3 regions of the Limnohabitans sp. 103DPR2 genome follow, and region 1 is predicted to be linked to each of the others. Evidence: predicted binding sites of a transcription regulator. Region 1 holds the regulator's gene; each other region holds the start of a gene.
The links. Region 1 encodes sigma-54, which starts transcription at its own class of promoters, with help from an activator protein. Its sites were predicted from a motif close to TGGCANGNAANCTGCTTT; they were not measured.
Positions count from the first base shown of each region.

Region 2: a site for sigma-54 is predicted at 3,204-3,221, ahead of ureA (urease subunit gamma). Genes of this name have one in related genera too.
Region 3: a site for sigma-54 is predicted at 4,396-4,413, ahead of glnA (type I glutamate--ammonia ligase). Genes of this name have one in related genera too.

Region 1 covers NZ_CP011834.1:615,665-622,865, reverse strand. Annotated here, with positions in the region: gene L103DPR2_RS03005 (LysR family transcriptional regulator) at 1-391, shown strand, start outside; gene argS (arginine--tRNA ligase) at 401-2,086, shown strand; gene L103DPR2_RS02995 (SPOR domain-containing protein) at 2,125-2,802, shown strand; gene L103DPR2_RS02990 (thiol:disulfide interchange protein DsbA/DsbL) at 2,845-3,507, shown strand; gene lptA (lipopolysaccharide transport periplasmic protein LptA) at 3,623-4,228, shown strand; gene lptB (LPS export ABC transporter ATP-binding protein) at 4,225-4,983, shown strand; gene L103DPR2_RS02975 (RNA polymerase factor sigma-54) at 4,997-6,565, shown strand; gene L103DPR2_RS02970 (THUMP domain-containing class I SAM-dependent RNA methyltransferase) at 6,583-7,201, shown strand, end outside.
Region 2 covers NZ_CP011834.1:1,139,211-1,146,411, forward strand. Annotated here, with positions in the region: gene L103DPR2_RS05655 (urease accessory protein UreF) at 1-258, opposite strand, end outside; gene ureE (urease accessory protein UreE) at 215-766, opposite strand; gene ureC (urease subunit alpha) at 786-2,528, opposite strand; gene L103DPR2_RS05670 (urease subunit beta) at 2,531-2,854, opposite strand; gene ureA (urease subunit gamma) at 2,865-3,167, opposite strand; gene urtA (urea ABC transporter substrate-binding protein) at 3,504-4,775, shown strand; gene urtB (urea ABC transporter permease subunit UrtB) at 4,911-6,458, shown strand; gene urtC (urea ABC transporter permease subunit UrtC) at 6,460-7,201, shown strand, end outside.
Region 3 covers NZ_CP011834.1:1,349,683-1,356,883, forward strand. Annotated here, with positions in the region: gene L103DPR2_RS06610 (YncE family protein) at 1-687, shown strand, start outside; gene L103DPR2_RS06615 (polysaccharide deacetylase family protein) at 671-1,492, shown strand; gene L103DPR2_RS06620 (sterol desaturase family protein) at 1,518-2,498, shown strand; gene L103DPR2_RS06625 (EI24 domain-containing protein) at 2,504-3,364, shown strand; gene L103DPR2_RS06630 (competence/damage-inducible protein A) at 3,400-4,254, shown strand; gene glnA (type I glutamate--ammonia ligase) at 4,456-5,871, shown strand; gene L103DPR2_RS06640 (hypothetical protein) at 6,023-6,508, shown strand; gene glnL (nitrogen regulation protein NR(II)) at 6,516-7,201, shown strand, end outside.

The sequences.
Region 1 (7,201 bases):
ATCCGAGTTGCTGCAGCACAGCTGTCTGACGCTTTCTAGCGATGCCTCGCAGACCCGAGGTTGGGCCTTCAAAGTCCCTCCTGCCGACAATGCCGAGGGCCCAGAAGTCACTTATTTGCGCCCCCATGGCCCGCTTGATTGCTCAGACGGCCAGGTTTTGCACAGCTGGTGCTTGGCCGGCATGGGCATTGCATGGCGCAGCACCTGGGAAGTCGAAAACGACATCGCATCGGGCCAATTGGTCGAGGTTTTGGCCGATTTTGCAGCCCCGCCCAACGGCATTTACGGCGTTTTCCCCCAACGCAAGCACCTGCCCCTGCGTTTGCGGCTTTGGATCGACTTTTTGAAGCATCACTTCAGCTTGCCCTCAACTTGGCAAAGCGCCCCGTAAAATCGGGGGATGCTTCAAGCCAAACAAGAATTACTCTCGGCCCTCGCTGCCGAACTCGAACGCCTGCACGCTGGTGCCGGCGCCAAAGCCGCTTTTGAATCGCCTAAGGTGGCCGCCCATGGTGATTTGGCCTGTACGGCCGCCATGCACTTGGCCAAACCATTGGGACAAATCCCCAGACAAGTGGGCGAAGCCTTGCGCACCGCGCTCATGGCCACACCGGCCTTCAGCCAATGGGTTGAAAGCATCGATATCGCAGGCCCTGGCTTTTTGAACCTCAAGCTCAAGCCCAGCGCCAAGCAAGCCGTGGTCAAAGAGGTGCTGCATGCGGCCACCTGCTTCGGTCAACAAACCGAGCGCAACGAAAAAGTCTTGGTCGAGTTCGTGTCGGCCAACCCCACCGGCCCGCTGCACGTGGGCCACGGCCGACAAGCGGCCCTGGGCGATGCCATTTGCAATTTGTTTGCCACGCAAGGCTGGTCTGTTTACCGCGAGTTTTATTACAACGACGCAGGCGTGCAAATCAACACCTTGGCCACGTCCACGCAATTGCGCGCGCAAGGCTTCAAGCCTGGTGATGCACAGTGGCCCAGCGGTGAAAACGCCGCCGCCTACAACGGTGACTACATCCAAGACATTGCGCAAGATTTCTTGGCGAAGAAAACCGTCAAGTCCGACGACCGAGAATTTACCGGCAGTGGCGACCTGAACGATTTGAACGGCATGCGCGAATTTGCCGTGGCCTATTTGCGCCACGAGCAAGACCTCGACTTGAAAGCCTTCGACGTCAAGTTTGACAACTACTACCTCGAGTCCAGCCTCTACACCAGCGGCCGTGTCGACAGTGCCGTCAAAAAATTACAAGAAGCCGGCAAGACCTACGAACAAGACGGCGCGCTGTGGCTCAAGTCCACCGATTACGGCGACGACAAAGACCGCGTGATGCGCAAAGGCGACGGCACCTACACTTACTTTGTGCCCGATGTGGCGTATCACATCACCAAGTGGGAACGCGGTTTTACCAAGGTGGTCAACATTCAAGGCACCGACCACCACGGCACCATTGCCCGTGTGCGCGCGGGCTTGCAAGCCGCGGGCGTGGGCATTCCGCAAGGCTACCCAGACTACGTGCTGCACACCATGGTGCGCGTGATGCGCGGCGGCGAAGAAGTGAAAATTTCCAAACGTGCGGGCAGCTACGTCACCTTGCGCGACCTCATTGAATGGACCAGCAAAGACGCCGTGCGTTTCTTCTTGCTCAGCCGCAAGCCCGACACCGAGTACGTGTTTGACATTGATTTGGCCTTGGCGCAAAACAACGACAACCCTGTGTATTACGTGCAATATGCACACGCGCGCATTCACTCCATCTTGCGCACCTGGGGCGGCGATGTGGCCAGTTTGGCCAAAGCGGATTTGTCCAGCCTGGAAAATCCAAAGGCACAAGCCCTCATGTTGCTCTTGGCCAAATACCCCGAAATGCTCACGGCGGCTGCGCAAGATTTTGCGCCGCACGATGTGACGTTCTACTTGCGCGACTTGGCGGCCAGCTATCACAGCTACTACGATGCCGAGCGCATTTTGGTCGACGACGAAACTCAAAAACTGGCACGTTTGGCCTTGGTTGCAGCTTGTGCCCAAGTCTTGCAAAATGGCTTGAAGATATTGGGTGTGTCTGCGCCAGAGCAGATGTAATTCATCCCAACGGCATTACCTTGAGAAACCAACACAACATGTCAACTTCCAAACTTCAAAGCCAGCGCGGCAGCACCCTGCTTGGCTTCATATTGGGTCTGGTCATTGGCCTGACGGTCGCTTTGGGTGTGGCGATGTACGTCACCAAAGTGCCTATGCCGTTCAGCAACAAAAACCAATCGCGATCGGCTGAACAAGATGCCGTGGAGTCTCAAAAGAACAAAGACTGGAACCCGAACGGTGCTTTGCAAAGCAAACCAACCAATGCAGAAACGCCTGCTGACGGCAGTACTGCCCCAGCCACCAACGCGCCAGCGCCCGCCGTGGCTGCCGATCCGTTGGCCGACTTGATGAAGAAATCCAGCAGCGGTTCAGCACCTGCATCACCAGCGGCCGCGGCACCTGCTGTGGCACCGCCGCCAGCAGCCACACCGCAACCCGCACCTTCACCAGCCGCCAGCAAAGCCGCTGCCAACGATCCTTTCACCTACTTTGTGCAAGCAGGTGCCTTCAAATCGGCTGGTGATGCCGATGCGCAAAAGGCCAAGCTGTCCATGATGGGCATCGAATCCAAAGTCAGCGAGCGCGACCAAGCGGGTCGCACCATCTACCGCGTTCGCAGCGGCCCCTTTGACGACAAAGAGCAAGCCGAAAAAATCAAAGCCCGTCTGGACGCCAGCGGCATTGACGCTGCCTTGGTTCGTGTTCAGCGCTGATCTCAACGCTTTTTATCGATCATTCAAATTTCAGGAGTCACCATGAAACGCCGTGATTTTTCCCTCGCTACGTTAAGCACTGCCGCGGCTGTGGGCGGTTTGACTTGGAATGCCCCTGCGTTGGCGCAAGGCCCCGCCAAGTTTGTGGCTGGCAAAGACTATCTCAAGCTGGACCGCGTGGTCCCCACAGACGCCGAAGCCGGCAAGGTCCAGTTGATTGAGTTCTTCTGGTACAGCTGCCCTCACTGCAATGCCTTTGAACCTACCTTTGCGCAATGGGTGAAGAATGCCCCAAAAGATGTGGCGGTGCAACGCGTCCCCGTGGCTTTCCGTGACGACTTTGCCCCCCAGCAACGCCTTTTCTACGCGCTCGAAGCCATGGGCCTGTTGGAGAAACTGCACGGCAAAGTTTTCCAAGCTGTGCATGTGGAGCGTTTGCCCTTGAACACCGACGCCAGCATCTTGGCTTGGATCGAGAAACAGGGCGTCGACAAAACCAAATTTGCCGATGCCGCCAAATCTTTTGGCGTGGCCAGCAAGCTCAAGCGTGCCGTGCAATTGCAAAACGACTTCAAAATTGAAGGCGTGCCTTCTTTGGGTGTGGCAGGCAAGTACTACGTCGACGGCACTTTGGCCGGCAGCATGGAGCGCGCCCTGCAAGTGGCCGAATCTTTGTTGACCCAAGTTCGTCAAGGCCGCGCCTGATCTTTTCAAGGTGTTGTGCATCAGCCCGCTTCGGCGGGCTTTTTTGCGTCATTTTTGTATCAAAAGTGCTTGACCTTGCGATCAACACCTACAATCAAGCAAGATTCGCGCCTTTATGAAATTTCACCTCATTCTTTTGTTCTGCAGTTGGGTCGCCGTCTTCACGGCGACAGGCGCTCACGCCGAAAAAGCGGACCGAGACAAACCCATGAACATTGAGGCTGACACGCTCAAGCACGACGACCAGCAACAACTCACCACCTTCACGGGCAAGGTTCAAATGACCAAGGGCAGTTTGGTTTTGAAAGCCCACCGCATGGAAGTGAAGCAAGACGGTCAAGGCAACCAAGTGGCCAAGTTGTGGGCAGAACCTGGCGAACGCATTTTCTTCCGACAAAAGCGCGAAGCACTTGAAGAGTTCACCGAAGGCGAAGCTGAAACTGCGGTTTACAACAGCCAAGCCGATACCCTCACACTGACCACGCGCGCCGAACTGCGTTTGTTACGGGGCAACGTGGTGGCCGATCGAATTCAAGGGCAACAAATTTTGGTCAACAACACCACCGAGGTGTTCACAGTCGATGGTAAGCCCAACACAGGCAGCGGCAATCAACGCGTCAAAGCCACCATCACCCCTCGCCCCAAAACAAGCGATGTTCCCGCCACACCTTCAGGCCCGGCCTTGAAACCCAGCCCTCGCATTGGCAACGACAAACCATGAGTCAAGAACACGCCATCAGCAGCTTAGAAGCGCGGCACTTGCAAAAGTCCTACGGCAGCCGCCAAGTGGTGTTTGACGTTTCTGTCAAAGTTCAAAAAGGTGAAGTGGTCGGCTTGCTTGGCCCCAACGGCGCCGGTAAAACCACGTCCTTCTACATGATTGTGGGTTTGGTACGCACCGATGGTGGACAAATTCTGATCGATGGTGAAGACGTCACACGCATGCCCATCCATCGCCGCTCGCGCATGGGCCTGTCGTACTTGCCGCAAGAGGCTTCCATTTTCAGAAAACTCACAGTGGCCGAAAACGTGCGGGCGGTGCTCGAGTTGCAGCTCGACGCCGAGGGCAAACCGCTCAGCGAATCCGCCATCCAAGACCGACTTCAAGCGCTCCTGAAAGACTTGCGCGTTGATCATCTGCACGACTCACCGTCCTTAGCCTTGTCGGGCGGCGAACGCCGACGCGTTGAAATTGCGCGCGCACTGGCCACCGACCCTCGGTTCATTTTGCTCGACGAGCCCTTCGCGGGCATCGACCCCATTGCGGTGATTGAGATTCAACGCATCATTGCGTTTTTGAAAGAGCGCGGCATTGGCGTGCTCATCACCGATCACAACGTGCGCGAAACCTTGGGCATTTGCGATCACGCCTACATCATCAGCGAAGGTCGCGTGCTGGCCCAAGGCACACCCAAAGACATTGTGGACAACGCCGATGTGCGCCGCGTCTACTTGGGCGAACACTTCCGAATGTGATGGCTGAACTCCTATGAAGCAAAGCCTTTCCCTTCGGATGTCCCAGCACTTGGCGCTGACGCCACAGTTGCAACAATCCATTCGGCTGCTTCAACTCTCGACCTTAGAGCTCAGCCAAGAAGTCGAGCAAATGCTCGACGAAAACCCCTTCCTCGAGCGCAGCACCGACGAAGCACCGCAAGAAGATTTTGGCTTGCCAGAAGCCGATGCGCGCGTCAGCTTGGGCGACCGTGTGTCAGAAGCCGCCAGCGATGCCGGCGCTGATTCACGCGATGCTGCCAGCGAATCCACAGCGTCCGTTTCCAATGATGAAGCCGTGACCGATGTAGCCGACAGCTGGGATGGCGACGGCAGCGTCGAGATTGCTCCCGACGACAGCGAATGGGGCACCGACGCCGGCGCGCGCAAGAACAACACCAACAACGATTCGGATGGCGCAGACGCCATTGAGTTGGCACGCGGTCTGGGCTCACTCACCGAGTATTTGCACCGACAGGCTTTGTCGATGCGCTTGTCCGAAATTGACCGCGCAGCCTTGCGCTTCCTCATCGAGTCTTTGAACGACGACGGTTATCTGGAAGACAGCCTCGAGTCTTTGGCGCAAGGCCTGGCCGGCACCGACGACATTGAGCAATTGGAAGAGTTGGTGCACCGCTTCACGGTGGCTTTGAGCTTGCTGCAATCACTCGAACCGGTGGGCATTGGCGCACGTGATTTGGGCGAGTGCTTGCGCATTCAACTCAAAGCCATCTTGAAAGATGAGCCCGACCACGAAGTGGCTGCCGTAGGCCTCAAAATTTGCGTGCTGCCTTTGGAGCTGCTGGCCAAACGCGATTTCAAACGCTTGGCGGTTCAGTGCGGTGAAGACGAAGGCATTGTCAAACAAGCGCTGGCATTCATCACGCGCTTAGAACCCAAACCCGGTCGTCCTTTTGCCAATGCCGAGCAGCATGTCATCGTGCCCGATGTGTTGGTCATTGGTACGCGCAAAGGGGGCGAGCCGCACTTCAGAGTTCAGCTCAACCCCGATGTGATGCCCAAACTGCGGGTGCACGACATTTACGCCAACGCCTTGCGCGGCGGCAAAGGCGAAGCCCATTTGGGTTTGCAACAACGCCTGCAAGAAGCGCGCTGGTTCATCAAAAACATTCAACAGCGCTTTGACACCATTTTGCGTGTGTCGACGGCTATTGTGGAGCGTCAGCGCAATTTCTTCATCCATGGTGAATTGGCCATGCGCCCCTTGGTGCTGCGAGAAATTGCCGATGAACTGGGCTTGCACGAGTCCACCATCAGCCGCGTCACCACGGCCAAGTACATGACCACGCCCATGGGCACCTTCGAGTTGAAGTATTTCTTCGGCTCGGGCCTAGGCACCGACAGTGGCAGCGCGGCTTCCAGTACAGCCGTGCGTGCGCTCATCAAACAATTGGTGGCAGCCGAAAATCCCAACAAGCCGCTCTCAGACAACCAACTGTCTGAAATGCTCAAAGAACAAGGCATCGATTGCGCACGTCGCACCGTTGCCAAATACCGCGAGGCGCTCAAAATTGCGCCCGCCAACTTGCGTAAAACTCTGTGAACTCGCTTCAACTTTTCATGCCTTGCGCCGCCGGCGTTGAAGGCTTATTGGCCGACGAGGTCCATCAACTCACGGGCCTCACCGGCAACGACCTGCTAACCGGCCGCGGCGGTGTGATGGCCAACGCGTCATGGCGTGATGCCTTGCGTCTGAATTTGCACAGCCGCCTCACCCAACGCGTGCTCATTCAACTGTCGCAAACTTTTTATCGCAGTGAAAAAGATTTGTACGACGCGGCCAGCGCCGTGGCTTGGGAAATTTGGTTCACCACCCAGCAGACTTTCAAGATTGAAATCACGGCGCAGCACAGCCCGCTCACCAGCCTGAACTTTGCGGCGCTCAAAATCAAAGATGCCGTGGCCGATCGTTTTCGCGCCAAGCGCGGCGAGCGTCCCGACGTCAACACGCAGTGGCCAGACGTGCGCATTTATGTTCACCTCACCACCGACAGCTGCACGCTGTACATGGACACCTCGGGTGAGCCTTTGTTCAAACGCGGATGGCGCGAAGACAAGGGCGATGCCCCTTTGAAAGAAACTTTGGCGGCCGCCATGTTGGCCGCCAGTGGCTGGGATGCGCACACACCTTTGTACGATCCTTGCTGCGGCAGTGGCACCATTGCCATTGAAGCTGCGC
Region 2 (7,201 bases), 520 kb from region 1:
ATCGGTGTTCATGGCTTGCCAAGCGGGAATGGCTTGCGCCATCAGGGCCATGTCACCTCGGGCCTGCGACAGATGCAGTTGATCGGCCAGCCAATCTGCACAGGAGGCTTCGTCATGGACGTGCTCGTGATCGATGGCAGCTTCTAAGGCTTCAGAATAAGAGAAGCCGCCCACCGGCAAAGCAGGCGAAGCCAACCAAATGAGTTGGAGAAGTTCAGTGGCCATGGTCGTGATGTGAATGGCCGTGAGCGTGGTCATGTCCATGACCGTGCGCTGCTTCGTCACTGTGGCTGTGACCTGACCCGCCATGATGCGAACCGTAAGCGCCGCCTTCGGGCTCAAATGCTTCTTCTACAGTGTTCACAATCAAATGCATGGCGCGAAGCATTTCTGCCAACACGTTGTCGGGTTCAATTTGGAGGTGATTGGGTTGAAGTTCAATGGGCACATGGCGATTGCCCAAGTGATAGGCCGCGCGTGTGAGATCAAAGGGAGAGCCATGTGCCGTGCAGGCCGTGATGCGCATCAAAGTTTGCGGCGCTGCTTCCACCTTGATCAAACTGCCATCGTCTGCCACCAACACATCACCGCCGCGCACCACATGGCCGCGTTGCAAAAACACCGACAGCACGCGACCCGTGGAGTCTTCTGTTTGAAAACGGCTCTTTTGTCGAACGTCCCAATCTAAAGACACCGTTGGCGCGCGCTTGATCAGCGCCTGCGCCAAGCCTTGACCTTGTGCAATTACTTTTGAGCAGGTGAGCATGGAAAGACAGGGCGCCTGATCAGAACAAGAAGTAACGCTGCGTCATGGGCAAGCTCACGGCTGGGTCACACGTGAGCAACAAACCATCGGCGCGCACCGCATAGGTTTGCGCATCCACTTCCATTTTGGGGGCGTAGTCGTTGTTAATCATGTGGCGCTTGCCCACACCGCGAATACCTTTCACGGCAGACAAGGTTTTTTGCAAACCATACTTTTGATCCACGCCAGCAGCAAGACCGGCCTGCGAAACGAAAGTGAGTGACCCGCGAGCCAACGCACCCCCATAGCTGCCAAACATGGGGCGGTAGTGCACAGGCTGAGGCGTTGGGATGGAGGCATTGGGGTCGCCCATGGCCGCCATGGCAATGAAGCCGCCTTTCAGAATGAGCGCAGGCTTGACGCCAAAGAATGCAGGTCTCCAGACCACCAAATCGGCCCACTTGCCCACTTCAATGCTGCCCACTTCGTGGCTGATGCCGTGCGCAATGGCGGGGTTGATGCAAAGCTTGGCGATGTAGCGCTTGACGCGCGAGTTGTCGTTGCGATCCGTGTCGCCCGGCAACTTGCCGCGCTGCATTTTCATTTTGTGAGCCGTTTGCCAGCAACGCAAAATCACCTCACCCACGCGGCCCATGGCCTGGCTGTCGGAGCTGAACATGCTGATGGCACCCAAGTCATGCAAGATGTCTTCGGCAGCAATGGTTTCTTTGCGGATGCGGCTTTCGGCAAACGCCAAGTCCTCGGCAATGGACGGGTCCAAGTGATGGCAAACCATCAGCATGTCCACGTGTTCATCGAGGGTGTTGATGGTGTAGGGTCGCGTTGGGTTGGTAGAGGAAGGCAGCACATTGGCTTCGCCCACCACTTTCAAAATGTCGGGGGCATGACCGCCGCCTGCACCTTCAGTGTGGAAGGTGTGAATGGTGCGCCCTTTAAAGGCTGCCACGGTGTCTTCCACAAAACCAGATTCGTTCAGGGTGTCTGTGTGAATGGCAACCTGTGTGTCGGTTTCTTCGGCCACGTTCAAACAGTTGTCGATGGCGGCAGGTGTGGTGCCCCAGTCTTCGTGAAGTTTCAGGCCAATGGCGCCTGCATTGATTTGTTCATGCAGTGAGCCGGGCAATGCCGCATTGCCTTTGCCGAGAAATCCCAAATTCATGGGAAAGGCATCAGCCGCTTGCATCATGCGCTCGATGTTCCATGCGCCGGGTGTGCAGGTTGTGGCAAAGGTGCCAGTGGCTGGGCCCGTGCCGCCACCGATCATGGTGGTGACGCCGCTGGCCAAGGCCTCTTCAATTTGCTGAGGGGCAATGAAGTGAATGTGCGTGTCGATACCGCCAGCCGTGACGATGTTGCCTTCGCAGCTGATGACCTCGGTGCCGGGGCCAATGATGATGTCAATGCCGGGTTGCGTATCGGGGTTGCCTGCTTTGCCAATGGCCACAATGCGGCCGCCTTTGAGACCAATGTCGGCCTTCACAATGCCCCAGTGATCGATGATCAAGGCATTGGTCATGACGGTGTCGACAGCGCCGCCCGCTTGCGGGCCTGTGCCCGTGCCATCGCGTGTTCGTTGTGATTGCGACATGCCGTCGCGGATGGTTTTGCCGCCGCCAAATTTGGCTTCTTCACCGTAACCGCCCGCCAACAAGGTGAAGTCTTTTTCAACTTCGATCAACAAGTCTGTGTCGGCCAAGCGAACTCGGTCACCCACGGTGGGGCCAAACATTTCTGCGTAAGCGCGTTTGCCAATGGTCGCCATGATCAATTTCCTTTTGCGGCAGGCAATGCGCCGTTTACCAATGCTCTAAAGCCATAGACCTCGCGATGTCCGCTGTAGTCCACCAATTCAACCGTGCGTTGCTGGCCGGGTTCAAACCGGACCGCTGTACCTGCTGCAATGTTCAAGCGCATGCCTTGGGCGGCCGTGCGATCGAAGACCAAGGCACCATTGGTTTCAGCAAAGTGGTAGTGCGATCCCACTTGAATGGGGCGATCGCCACCGTTTTGCACCACCAGCGTGAGGGTTCTGCGGCCTGGATTGAGGGTGTGCACGCCGTCGTCTGTGATCAGTTCACCGGGAATCATGGTGTCGTCCTTAAACAATGGGTTGATGCACCGTCACCAGTTTGGTGCCGTCGGGGAAGGTGGCTTCCACCTGGATGTCGGGGATCATCTCGGCAATGCCGTCCATCACGTCTGCGCGGGTGAGCAGGGTGCGGCCCTCACTCATCAACTGCGCCACAGTTTTGCCATCGCGGGCGCCTTCCATGACGGCTGCGCTGATGTAGGCCACAGCTTCGGGGTAGTTGAGTTTGAGGCCACGGGCTTTTCGCCTTTCAGCCAGAAGGCCGGCCGTGAATATCAGGAGTTTGTCTTTTTCGCGAGGTGTGAGTTCCATGGTGCACTCTTAAGAAAATCAGATTCAAGCTTAACTCAAGCAACTAGCATGCCCCAAGAAATTCTGAATCCAAGTCTTGCACCGCAACTGTGCGAGTTGTTTTTGGTGCGATTTTGTTTGTGATGCACAAAATTGGTTCATTCGGCCCGATGTCGCGTGCATGTCGCTGCATGACCTCTAGGCATTAAGTTTAAGAAATTTCACATGATTCATTTTTGTTCCCTCTGAAACCAAGGGAAAACCAATGGGTTGGCACAGCCCTTGCAGAAGGTGACACAGCGTTGCAGTTCTTCGCTTGTTTACCAACCTTCTTTTTCTGATTGGAGTGCTCTTATGTTGAATCGTCGTGGCAATCTCAAAGCCTTGGCCCTGGCTTCTGCGCTTGTGGCTGGTGGCTTGTCTTTCTCAGTTCAGGCTCAAACCTCTAACACCATCAAAGTGGGCATCTTGCACAGCTTGTCTGGCACCATGGCCATTTCTGAAACCGTGTTGAAAGACACCGTGTTGATGGCCATCGATGAAATCAACGCCAAAGGCGGTGTGTTGGGTAAGAAATTGGAACCCGTGGTGGTTGACCCTGCTTCTAACTGGCCTTTGTTTGCAGAAAAAACAAAGCAGCTCTTGGGTCAAGACAAAGTGTCCGTGATCTTTGGTTGCTGGACTTCTGTGTCACGTAAATCTGTGTTGCCCGTGGTTGAAGAAATGAACGGCTTGCTGTTCTACCCCGTGCAGTACGAAGGTGAAGAGTTGTCAAAGAATGTGTTCTATACAGGCGCTGCACCCAACCAGCAAGCCATTCCAGCTGTTGACTATTTGATGAGCAAAGACGGCGGCGCTGCCAAGCGTTGGGTCTTGCTTGGCACTGACTATGTGTACCCCCGTACCACCAACAAAATTTTGCGCGCTTACTTGAAGAGCAAAGGCGTGAAAGAGTCTGACATCGACGAAAAATACACGCCCTTCGGTCACTCTGACTACCAAACCATCGTGGCTGATATCAAGAAATTCTCAGCTGGCGGTAAAACAGCTGTGGTGTCCACCATCAACGGTGACTCCAACGTGCCTTTCTACAAAGAATTGGGCAATGCAGGCTTGAAGGCCAAAGACGTGCCTGTGGTTGCGTTCTCTGTGGGTGAAGAAGAACTGCGTGGTGTGGACACCAAGCCTTTGGTCGGTCACTTGGCTGCATGGAACTATTTCATGAGCATCAAGAACCCAGCCAACGACGAGTTCACCAAAAAGTGGGCTGCATACGCCAAGGCTAAAAACATCGCTGGTCACAAAGACAAGCCTTTGACCAATGACCCGATGGAAGCCACCTACATTGGTATCAACATGTGGAAGCAAGCTGTTGAGAAGGCCAAGTCAACTGAAACAGACAAAGTGATTGCTGCCATGGCAGGTCAAACTTTCACAGCGCCAAGTGGCATCACATCCAAGATGGATGAGAAAAACCACCACTTGCACAAGTCTGTGTTCATTGGCGAAATCAAAGCCGACGGCCAGTTCAATGTGGTTTGGAAAACACCAGGTCCTGTGAAAGCCAAGCCATGGAGCCCCTACATTCCTGGCAACGACGTGAAGCCTGACGAACCTGTCAAGAAGTAATTTTTGAAGCTCGTCCTAGAGGAAGGACGACGCCGTCCTTCCTCTTTTTTTTGAATTTCGCAAAGACGAAACATGATTCGATTTAGAACTTGGCCAGTGATTTTTATCCTGGTTTCATCTTTGGCAATGACCTTCATGGCCAGCCCCGTAAAGGCCATGAGCCTGGCAGAGATGAAAGGATTGGTTGACGGAGAGACCGATCAAAGAATTGAAACCCTGAACAAAGTGGTGGCGCAGGGCGATGAGAACACCTTGGTGTTCCTGCAAGCGTTGGCTGACGATGCGGTCAAATTGGCAGGCGACAAAATTTGGATTGTGCGTGACAGCTTTGGCGCTGGCAAAGCACTTGATCCGCTCACAGGGCAAAAACAAGACTTGCCCGCCGATGCACAAGATGTGGTGAGCAACAACCGCTTTCGCGGCGAAATTGAAACGGCATTGGCTGCGCTGAAATTGTTCAGTGCAGACACCGCCATGCGTCAGCAGGCTATCAAGGCCTTGCTCAAAGAACCTGATGCCAGCAAGTTGCCTATGCTGAACAAAGCCTTGGGACAAGAACAACACGCTGCCCTCAAAAACCTTTTGCAGCTGGCCAAAGCGGCAGCCCAATTGGGCGATGCCGACGCGGCCGTTCGCTTGGCCTCAGCGCAGCGATTGGCTGAGAGTCAAACACCTGACACGCAACTCCTGTTGAATCAGCGCTTGGCAGAAGAAACCGATGCACAAGTGAAAGCACAGCTGCGCAAATCTCTCACAGCCATTGAGGCTGCCCTGAAAAATGGTGAACGCCTGGGTGCGCTTTTCACTGGCGCTAGCTTGGGATCTATATTGTTGCTGGTGGCTTTGGGCTTGGCCATCACCTATGGTTTGATGGGTGTGATCAACATGGCCCACGGCGAGCTGATGATGATTGGGGCCTACGCCACCTATGTGGTGCAAGTGCTTTTCCGTCAGTATTTGCCAGGTTACTTTGATGCCTACCTGTTACTGGCTGTGCCTTTGTCTTTCTTGGCATCTGCTTTGGTGGGTGCATTTTTAGAGCGCACTGTTTTGCGTCATCTGTATGGCCGTCCTTTGGAGTCTCTATTGGCCACATGGGGCATCAGTTTGATTTTGATGCAGGCGGTCCGCTCTTTGTTCGGCGCACAAAACGTGGGTGTCGAAAACCCCGCTTGGATGAGTGGCGGCATTCAAGTCTTGTCCAATTTGACCTTGCCTTACAACCGCTTGGTGATCATTGCTTTTGCTGCGGCTGTGCTGCTGGCCATGTCTTTGGTGATTGGCAAAACACGTTTAGGTCTGTTTGTTCGCGGTGTCACGCAAAACCGTCCCATGGCGTCCTGCATGGGCGTGAACACGGCGCGCATAGACACGTATGCGTTTGCCTTGGGATCGGGTATTGCTGGCCTGGCGGGCTGTGCCCTCAGTCAAGTGGGCAATGTGGGGCCTGACTTAGGACAGAACTACATCGTCGATGCCTTCATGGTGGTTGTGTTGGGCGGTGTGGGTCAACTGGCTGGCACTGTGTATGCTGCCCTTGGTTTGGGCTTGGTCAACAAGCTCTTGGAAGGTGTGACAGGTGCCGTGTTGGCCAAAATTTGTGTCCTCGTGTTCATCATCATCTTCATCCAAAAACGCCCGCAAGGTATTTTTGCCATGAAGGGTCGGAGTGCGGAGGCTTGAGATGACAAACTTGAATATTTCAAAAATGGAATTGCCGGGTCGTGAACCTTTGTTCACGGGCAAAGGCTGGACAGCCTTCTGGGTGGCATTGTTGTTTGTTTGCCTGTGCGTTCCCTTGATGAACCTGGTGGTGCCACAAGGCCACTGGTTGCATTTCAGCGATTACGCCGTGAGCTTGGTTGGCAAAATCATGTGCTACGCCATTTGCGCTTTGGCCATGGATTTGATCTGGGGTTACACCGGTATTTTGTCTTTGGGCCACGGTTTGTTTTTCGCCATTGGCGGCTATGCCATGGGCATGTACCTCATGCGCCAGATTGGCACCGATGGCAATTACAAAAGCAACTTGCCCGACTTCATGGTGTTCTTAGATTGGAAAGAGTTGCCGTGGCACTGGGCGCTGTCGGACAGCTTTGTGGCCACACTCTTGTTGATCGTCTTGGTGCCAGCGGTGGTGTCTGGCGTCTTTGGTTACTTTGCCTTCCGCTCCCGCATCAAGGGCGTGTACTTCTCCATCATCACGCAGGCCATGACCTTTGCCGCCATGCTGTTGTTCTTCCGCAATGAAACCGGTTTTGGTGGCAACAATGGCTTTACCGATTTCAAACGGATTTTGGATTTGCCTTTGGCCACACCCAACATGCGCATGATTTTGTTTGTGTTGACCGGCATCACCTTGCTGGGCTTTTTCTTGATGGCCCGGTGGCTCATTCGCAGCAAATTTGGACGCGTTTTGCAAGCCA
Region 3 (7,201 bases), 730 kb from region 1:
GATCCCTACCAGTTGCGTTTCTCGCCTGACATGAAATGGTTTGTGACGGTGGCCAACCGCCTCAACCACCTTGACATTTACAAGTGGGATGGCCAAACGCCCACCTTGGTCAAGCGCATATCTTCCTCCAAAACACCCAGCCACCTTTGGATAGACAGCAAGAGCACCACGGTGTGGGCCACCATGCAAGACAGCAATGAGTTGGTGGCAGTAGATCTTGCGACGCAAGCGATCAAGTGGCGCGTCAAAACTGGCACCATGCCCGCCGATGTGTTCGGCACCCCCGACGACAAGCACTTGTTGATCGGTTTGACGGGCGGCGATGGGGTGGAGGTTTATGACGTTTCGAACGGTCCTGCACAAAAAATCAAAAAAATCACAACAGGCAAGGGCGCGCATGCATTCCGTGCCATTGGTGACAAACAACACGTGCTGGTCAGCAACCGAGTGGCCAACACCATCAGCAAAATTGATTACAAAAACTTCACCGTGGTGGACCAATACCCCGGCCCAACCGGTCCTGATTGCATGGACATCACGGCCGATGGCAAAACCATTTTGTTGGCATCACGTTGGGCGCAAAAACTGAGTGTCATCGACATGAGCACGCGCAAAGTGGTTCGACAAATCAAAGTGGGCAAGTCGCCGCATGGTGTGTGGACCTTAGACCATGCGCCTCGTCAGTAAGCTCGGCAAGAAGTGCTTGGGCTGGGGCTTGTTGGCCTCAGTCCTCACAAGTTCTGCTTGGGCCCTGAATGGTGTGCCCACCACGCCGCAGTGCAAAAAGCCGGTGTACCTGACCTTTGACACGGGCCACATGGGCGTCGCGCCCCTGATCTCACAAGTGTTACAAAAGCACCAAGTGCCCGTGACCTATTTTGCGGCGCATGAAAAAACGCAAGAGGGCGACGGCACCTTGGGCCAGTACTGGGCCCCTTGGTGGAAAGCGCAAGCTGCCAATGGCCACGACTTTGCAAGCCACACTTATGACCATGCCTATTGGCGTGCCGACATCGACGCGCAACATTTCAAAATTCGGCCTAGCGCAGGTGAGCAGAATGGCCAAAATTTAAACTGGCACGCAGCGGATTACTGTGCCAATTTGAAGAAAGCCAGTGATCGTTTGGAAGTCATGACGGGGCGCAAGGCCTTGCCTTTGTTTCGCGCGCCCGGTGGCAAAACATCGCCCGCTTTGTTGCAGGCGGCCAAAGATTGCGGCTACACCCATGTCGGGTGGTCGCCTGCAGGATTTTTAGGGGACGAGCTTTCGAGTCAAACACATCCCAACCCAAAGCTTTTGGCAAGTGCCCTGAAGAACATCCGCAGTGGGGATATTTTGATGGCGCATTTGGGCATCTGGTCGCGTCAAGACCCGTGGGCACCTGCCGTGCTGGAGCCTCTGGTCTTAGGCTTGAAAGAAAAGGGTTTTTGCTTTGCCAGCTTGCGTCAGCACCCGCAATATTCGAAACTCTTGGCTGATGTGCCTCACTGAAACTCCTTAGGCTGAACGCTTCAACATGCTTTCCAATGTTGTCAATTTTTTCACGGAAGCGTTTGCTAATTTGCAAACCTTGCTGTTTGAAAATGTGGTGCTACCCATCGCCTTTAATGGCGGTGCCGGCAACCTGCTCGATGTGGCTTTTGAAGGCACGGGCTGGTTGTTGGTGGGCTTGATTCAAATTGCGATCATGGTGTGCCTGATTGCACCTTTGGAAAGATGGCGTCCTATCGAACAGCAGCCTGATGCAGCAGCCGTGCGTGTAGATGTCATTTACACCTTGGTCCAGCGTTTGGGCTTGTTCAAGTTGTTCATGTTTTTCACGTTTGAAAATGCCATTGAAACAGGCTTTGGCTTGCTTCGGGTTGAAGGTTTTCCCACTTTGAACATCGATGCCATCTGGCCAGGTGTCACCGATCAGGCTGCCGTGAGTTTTGTGCTGTACTTGATTGTTTTTGATTTGGTGCACTACCTGATTCACCGCGGTCAGCACCAGTTCAACCGCTGGTGGGCTTTGCACTCGCTGCACCATTCGCAGCGCCACATGACGCTGTGGACGGACAATCGAAATCACCTGCTCGATGATGTGATCACAGCCATGCTGCTGTCTATCGTGGCCAAGTTGATTGGCGTCGGCCCTGGCCAGTTTGTAGCTTTGGTGGCAGTCAGTCAGTTGTGGGAGAACTTGCAGCACGCTAATTTCAAATGCAGTTTTGGTTGGCTGGGCGATCGCTTGTTGATCAGTCCGCGTTTTCACCGACTGCATCACAGCATTGGCATTGGGCACGAGTCAGCAGGACGAAAAACTTTGGGTGGCCACAATTTTGGGGTTCTCTTTCCTTGGTGGGACATGCTATTTAAAACCGCTGATTTTTCCGATCGCTACGACCCCACGGGCGTTCGCGATCAAGTCGAAGAAGGGCGAGACTATGGCCGTGGTTATTGGGCTCAGCAGAAATTAGGTTTGGTTCGCCTTTTTGAGCGGAGGCTAAACGCATGAGGAACATGGCCGATTCTTTTTGGCGTGCTGTTGCTTATTGCTTTCACCCCAAAGTGATCTTCTTGTCGCTGGTCCCTTTGATCTTGATGATGGTCATTGTGATGGGCTTAGGGGCGTTGTACTGGGATGCCGCATTGCAAAGTGTGCGTGTTTGGTTGGATGCCAGCAGCACCTTAGACTGGGCTTGGCTTTGGTTAGAGCGCATGGGCTTGATGAGCCTGAAATCGGTCGTGCCCCCCTTGCTGCTGATTGTGGCTGTCACCCCATTGGTGGTGGTCATGTCTTTGTTGGCCGTCTCCTTCATGATGACACCCGCCTTGGTGAACATGGTGGCCGATCGACGTTTTGCGCAGCTCGAACGCAAGCGCGGCGGATCGATGTTGCAGGGCTTGGCTTGGACTCTTTTGTCTGTGGTGTTGGCCTTGGGTGCTTTGGTTTTGACCTTGCCTCTGTGGTGGTTGCCTCCCATGGCCATGGTGATGCCCGCACTCATCTGGGGTTGGTTGACTTATCGCGTCATGACCTATGACGTGTTGGCCGACCATGCCTCTCGCGCCGAACGCTTAGAGTTGATGCGACGCTATCGTTTTCAGTTACTCGTCATGGGAGTGATCACGGGCCTGATGGGTGCGGCGCCCAGCTTGGTATGGGCCTCAGGCGCCTTGTTTGTGGCTGCCTTTGTGGTCCTCATTCCCATTGCAGTTTGGATTTACACCCTGGTGTTTATTTTTTCAGCACTTTGGTTTGTGCATTTCTTGCTCGATGCGCTCTCACAAGTTCGTGCGGAGCCGCCTGCAACTTGGCGCAAGGATTCAACCCAAGCCGCCGACATCGTCGATGTCGAATCCAAAATATTGAATGCTTGAATGCATTCGCTTTCATTGAACACCACAAGGCTCGCATGACCTCCTTGAATCACACGCCAGTGCAGGCCTCGCAGCCTGCACCTGCCATTGGCCTGATCATCATTGGCGATGAAATTTTGTCAGGCAAACGTGCCGACAAGCACCTTCCCAAGTTCATCGAGTTGCTCACCGAGCGTGGTTTGCAGTTGTCATGGGCAGAGTACGTGGGTGATTCGCCAGAGCGCATCACAGCCGTTTTGGCGCGGGCCTTTGCATCGGGTGATGTGGTGTTTTCATGCGGGGGCATTGGCGCAACACCCGACGACCACACCCGGCAATGTGCCGCCAAAGCTTTGGGCGTGCCACTGGCATTGCAAGCTGAGGCCAAGGCGCTGATATTGGAGCGCGTGCGCGATGTGGCCCTAGAGCAAGGTTTGCCCTATGAGCCTGACCGCGCAGACAACCAGCATCGCTTGAACATGGGCATGTTCCCGCAAGGCGCGCAGATCATTCACAACCCGTACAACAAAATTCCGGGTTTCACATGCCGCGGTGCAGGTCAGGGCATGGTTCATTTTGTGCCGGGCTTCCCCGTCATGGCCTGGCCCATGATGCAAGACAAACTGGACGTCTATTGCCAAAGCTGGGGAGCTGCCCCGAAACGTGCTGAGCGTTCCGTCATTGTGTTTGGTGCCATGGAGGCAACCCTAACCCCCTTGATGGAAGCCATTGAGTTGCAATTTCCAGGTGTCAAAGTCTTCAGTCTGCCAAGCGTGGACCATCCGCAATGGGGAAAACACATTGAACTGGGCGTCAAAGGCGAGGAGAGTCTTTCTGCTGAGGCTTTTGCAGCCTTGAAAACGGGCCTTCAACCCTTCAAAGTTGAGTTTGGCCCCGAAATGGTGCGTTAAGTAGCATTGCACTATAATGGTGCCTAATTGCTTTTGGATGGTGCATGCGTGCGCACTAAAAAATCATGCAAGCGGCTTCGTCATAACCCTGTCCTCGGGGCACAATAGCGCTCTTGGGAATTTGTGGCGTCTTGCCTTTGTTGGCATAAAAACTGCAAGCCCGAAGAACCAATTATCAACATCCATCCTTAGGAGATTCTGATGGCAAAGACCGTCGCAGACGTAATGAAGATGGTGAAGGACAACGAAGTCAAGTTTGTTGACTTCCGCTTCACCGATACCCGTGGCAAAGAACAGCACGTTTCCGTGCCAATTTCTCACTTTGACGAAAGCAAGTTCACTGACGGCCACGCGTTCGACGGTTCTTCTATCGCCGGTTGGAAAGGCATCGAAGCCTCCGACATGTTGTTGATGCCCGATCCCATCACAGCCAACATCGATCCCTTTTTCGAAGAAACAACTTTGATCTTGGGTTGCGACGTGTTGGAACCCGGTGATGGCAAAGCCTACGACCGCGACCCACGTTCTATCGCCAAGCGCGCTGAAGCCTACTTGAAGGCTTCCGGTTTGGGTGACACGGCTTACTTCGGACCCGAGCCAGAATTCTTCTTGTTCGACGACGTCCGTTTCGGCAGCGACATGTCTGGTACGTTCTTCAAGATCGACGACTACGAAGCCCCTTGGAATACAGGCAAGAAAATGGAAGGCGGCAACCGCGGCCACCGTCCAACCGTCAAAGGTGGCTACTTCCCAGTGCCTCCCGTTGACAGCACACAAGACATCCGTGCAGAGATGGTCATGATTCTCGAATCCATGGGCATTCCTGTTGAAGTGTTCCACCACGAAGTGGCTGGCGCAGGTCAAAACGAAATCGGTACACGCTTCAGCACTTTGGTTGAGCGCGCTGACTGGACTCAAACATTGAAGTATGTGGTTTGGAACGTGGCCAATGCCTACGGCAAAACTGCCACTTTCATGCCCAAGCCTTTGGTCGGTGACAACGGTTCCGGCATGCACGTTCACCAGTCCATCTGGAAAGACGGCAAAAACTTGTTCGCTGGCAACGGCTACGCAGGTTTGTCAGACTACGCGCTGTACTACATCGGCGGCATCATCAAGCACGCACGTGCATTGAACGCCATCACAAACCCAACAACAAACAGCTACAAGCGTTTGGTGCCTGGTTTCGAAGCCCCTGTGAAGTTGGCTTACTCTAGCCGCAACCGTTCTGCTTCCATCCGTATTCCTCACGTTGCATCTGACAAAGGTCGCCGCATTGAAGCGCGCTTCCCAGATCCAATGGCCAACCCTTACCTCTGCTTTGCTGCATTGATGATGGCTGGTTTGGACGGCGTGGAAAACAAGATCCACCCAGGCGAAGCTGCTACCAAAGATTTGTACCATTTGCCTCCAGAAGAAGATGCATTGGTGCCAACCGTTTGCCACAGCTTGGACCAAGCCCTCGAGTATTTGGACAAAGACCGTGCCTTCTTGACAAAAGGTGGCGTGTTCACAGACTCCATGCTCGACGCTTACATTGAATTGAAAATGGGTGAAGTCACACGCTTCCGTCAAGCTGTGCACCCCATCGAATACGAGATGTACTACTCACTGTAATTCACAGCGAGTTTGGGCACCTGAGCCCGACCCTCAAAAGGACGGCTCAGGCCGTCCTTTTTTCTTGGCTGATACAAACCGAATGAACAAATACATCTGTCCAGCAATGCAAAGCACAAGCGTGAGGATGTGTCTTGGCACGTTTGTTCTGGTGTCACTGGCATTCAGTGCCACAGCCAATCAAGTGGTTTACAAATGTGGTCAAGAAATCACCAACCAACCCACTGATCCCAAACTGTGTCAACCCTTGAACATATCGCAGCCGACGCAAATTGAAGGCACGCGTGTGCAAACAAGTTCTCACAAAGGAACGGGTACGGCGGTCATGGATGCTTCTGTGGTTCAAACGGGCCCCGCTGCTGATTCGCTTGAACGCAAGGCGCAAGCCCGCACCATCTTGGAGGATGAGTGGCAAAAGTTAAGTGCTCAGTACGCCGAATTGGTGCAGCAGTACAACCGTGGCAAGTCGACGCCGCTGGCTGGCGAAACAATGCATCAGACAAATGACCCGCAGCGTGCCATGGCATTGAAAGCGCAAGTCCAGCGCATGGAGCGAGATCTCCAAGCTTTGCAGCGAGAGCTCAGTCGTTACGGCTTGCAAATGGCAAGCCCTTTGAGTGCTGCAACATCGAAGTGAACCTCTCATGACCCTGCCATCCAAATCACTACCACAAAGCCGATTCCACGCATTTGATTTGCTGGCCACGCCCATTGCTGTTCTCAACAGCAATGGCGCTGTGCTCTTTGTGAATGCTGAATTAGAAGACGTGATGGGCCAATCGCGCAGAAGCTTGGAAGGTGACTCGTTCCTTCAGTTTTTTGCCGACCCACAGCCATTGAAGCATGCCTTGAATGGCGCCAAGGCAAATGAATTTGCAGCCTTGCGATATGACTCCGAGTTGTTGCGCATCAATCCCGAAGAGGCCTTGCCTGTTCACGTGATTGTGGCGCAGTCGGACAATGTGGATGAGGTCATCATTGAATTGCTGCCCATTCAGCAACAAACCCGTCAAGACCGAGAAGAACGCCTGATAGACCAAGCCCAAGCCAACAAAGAGTTGATCCGCAATTTGGCGCATGAAATCAAGAATCCCTTGGGAGGCATTCGAGGCGCAGCGCAGTTGCTTGAAATGGAAATGGAATCCAAAGAACTGACGGAGTACACGCAAGTCATCATCCGAGAGGCCGACCGCTTGCAAACCTTGGTAGACCGTCTGCTAGCGCCCCATCGCCGTCCTCACATGGTGGGGGACGTCAACATCCATGAAGTGTGCGAACGCGTCAGGTCCTTGATCGTTTCTGAGTTTCCAAGAGGCATTCGCGTGGTTCG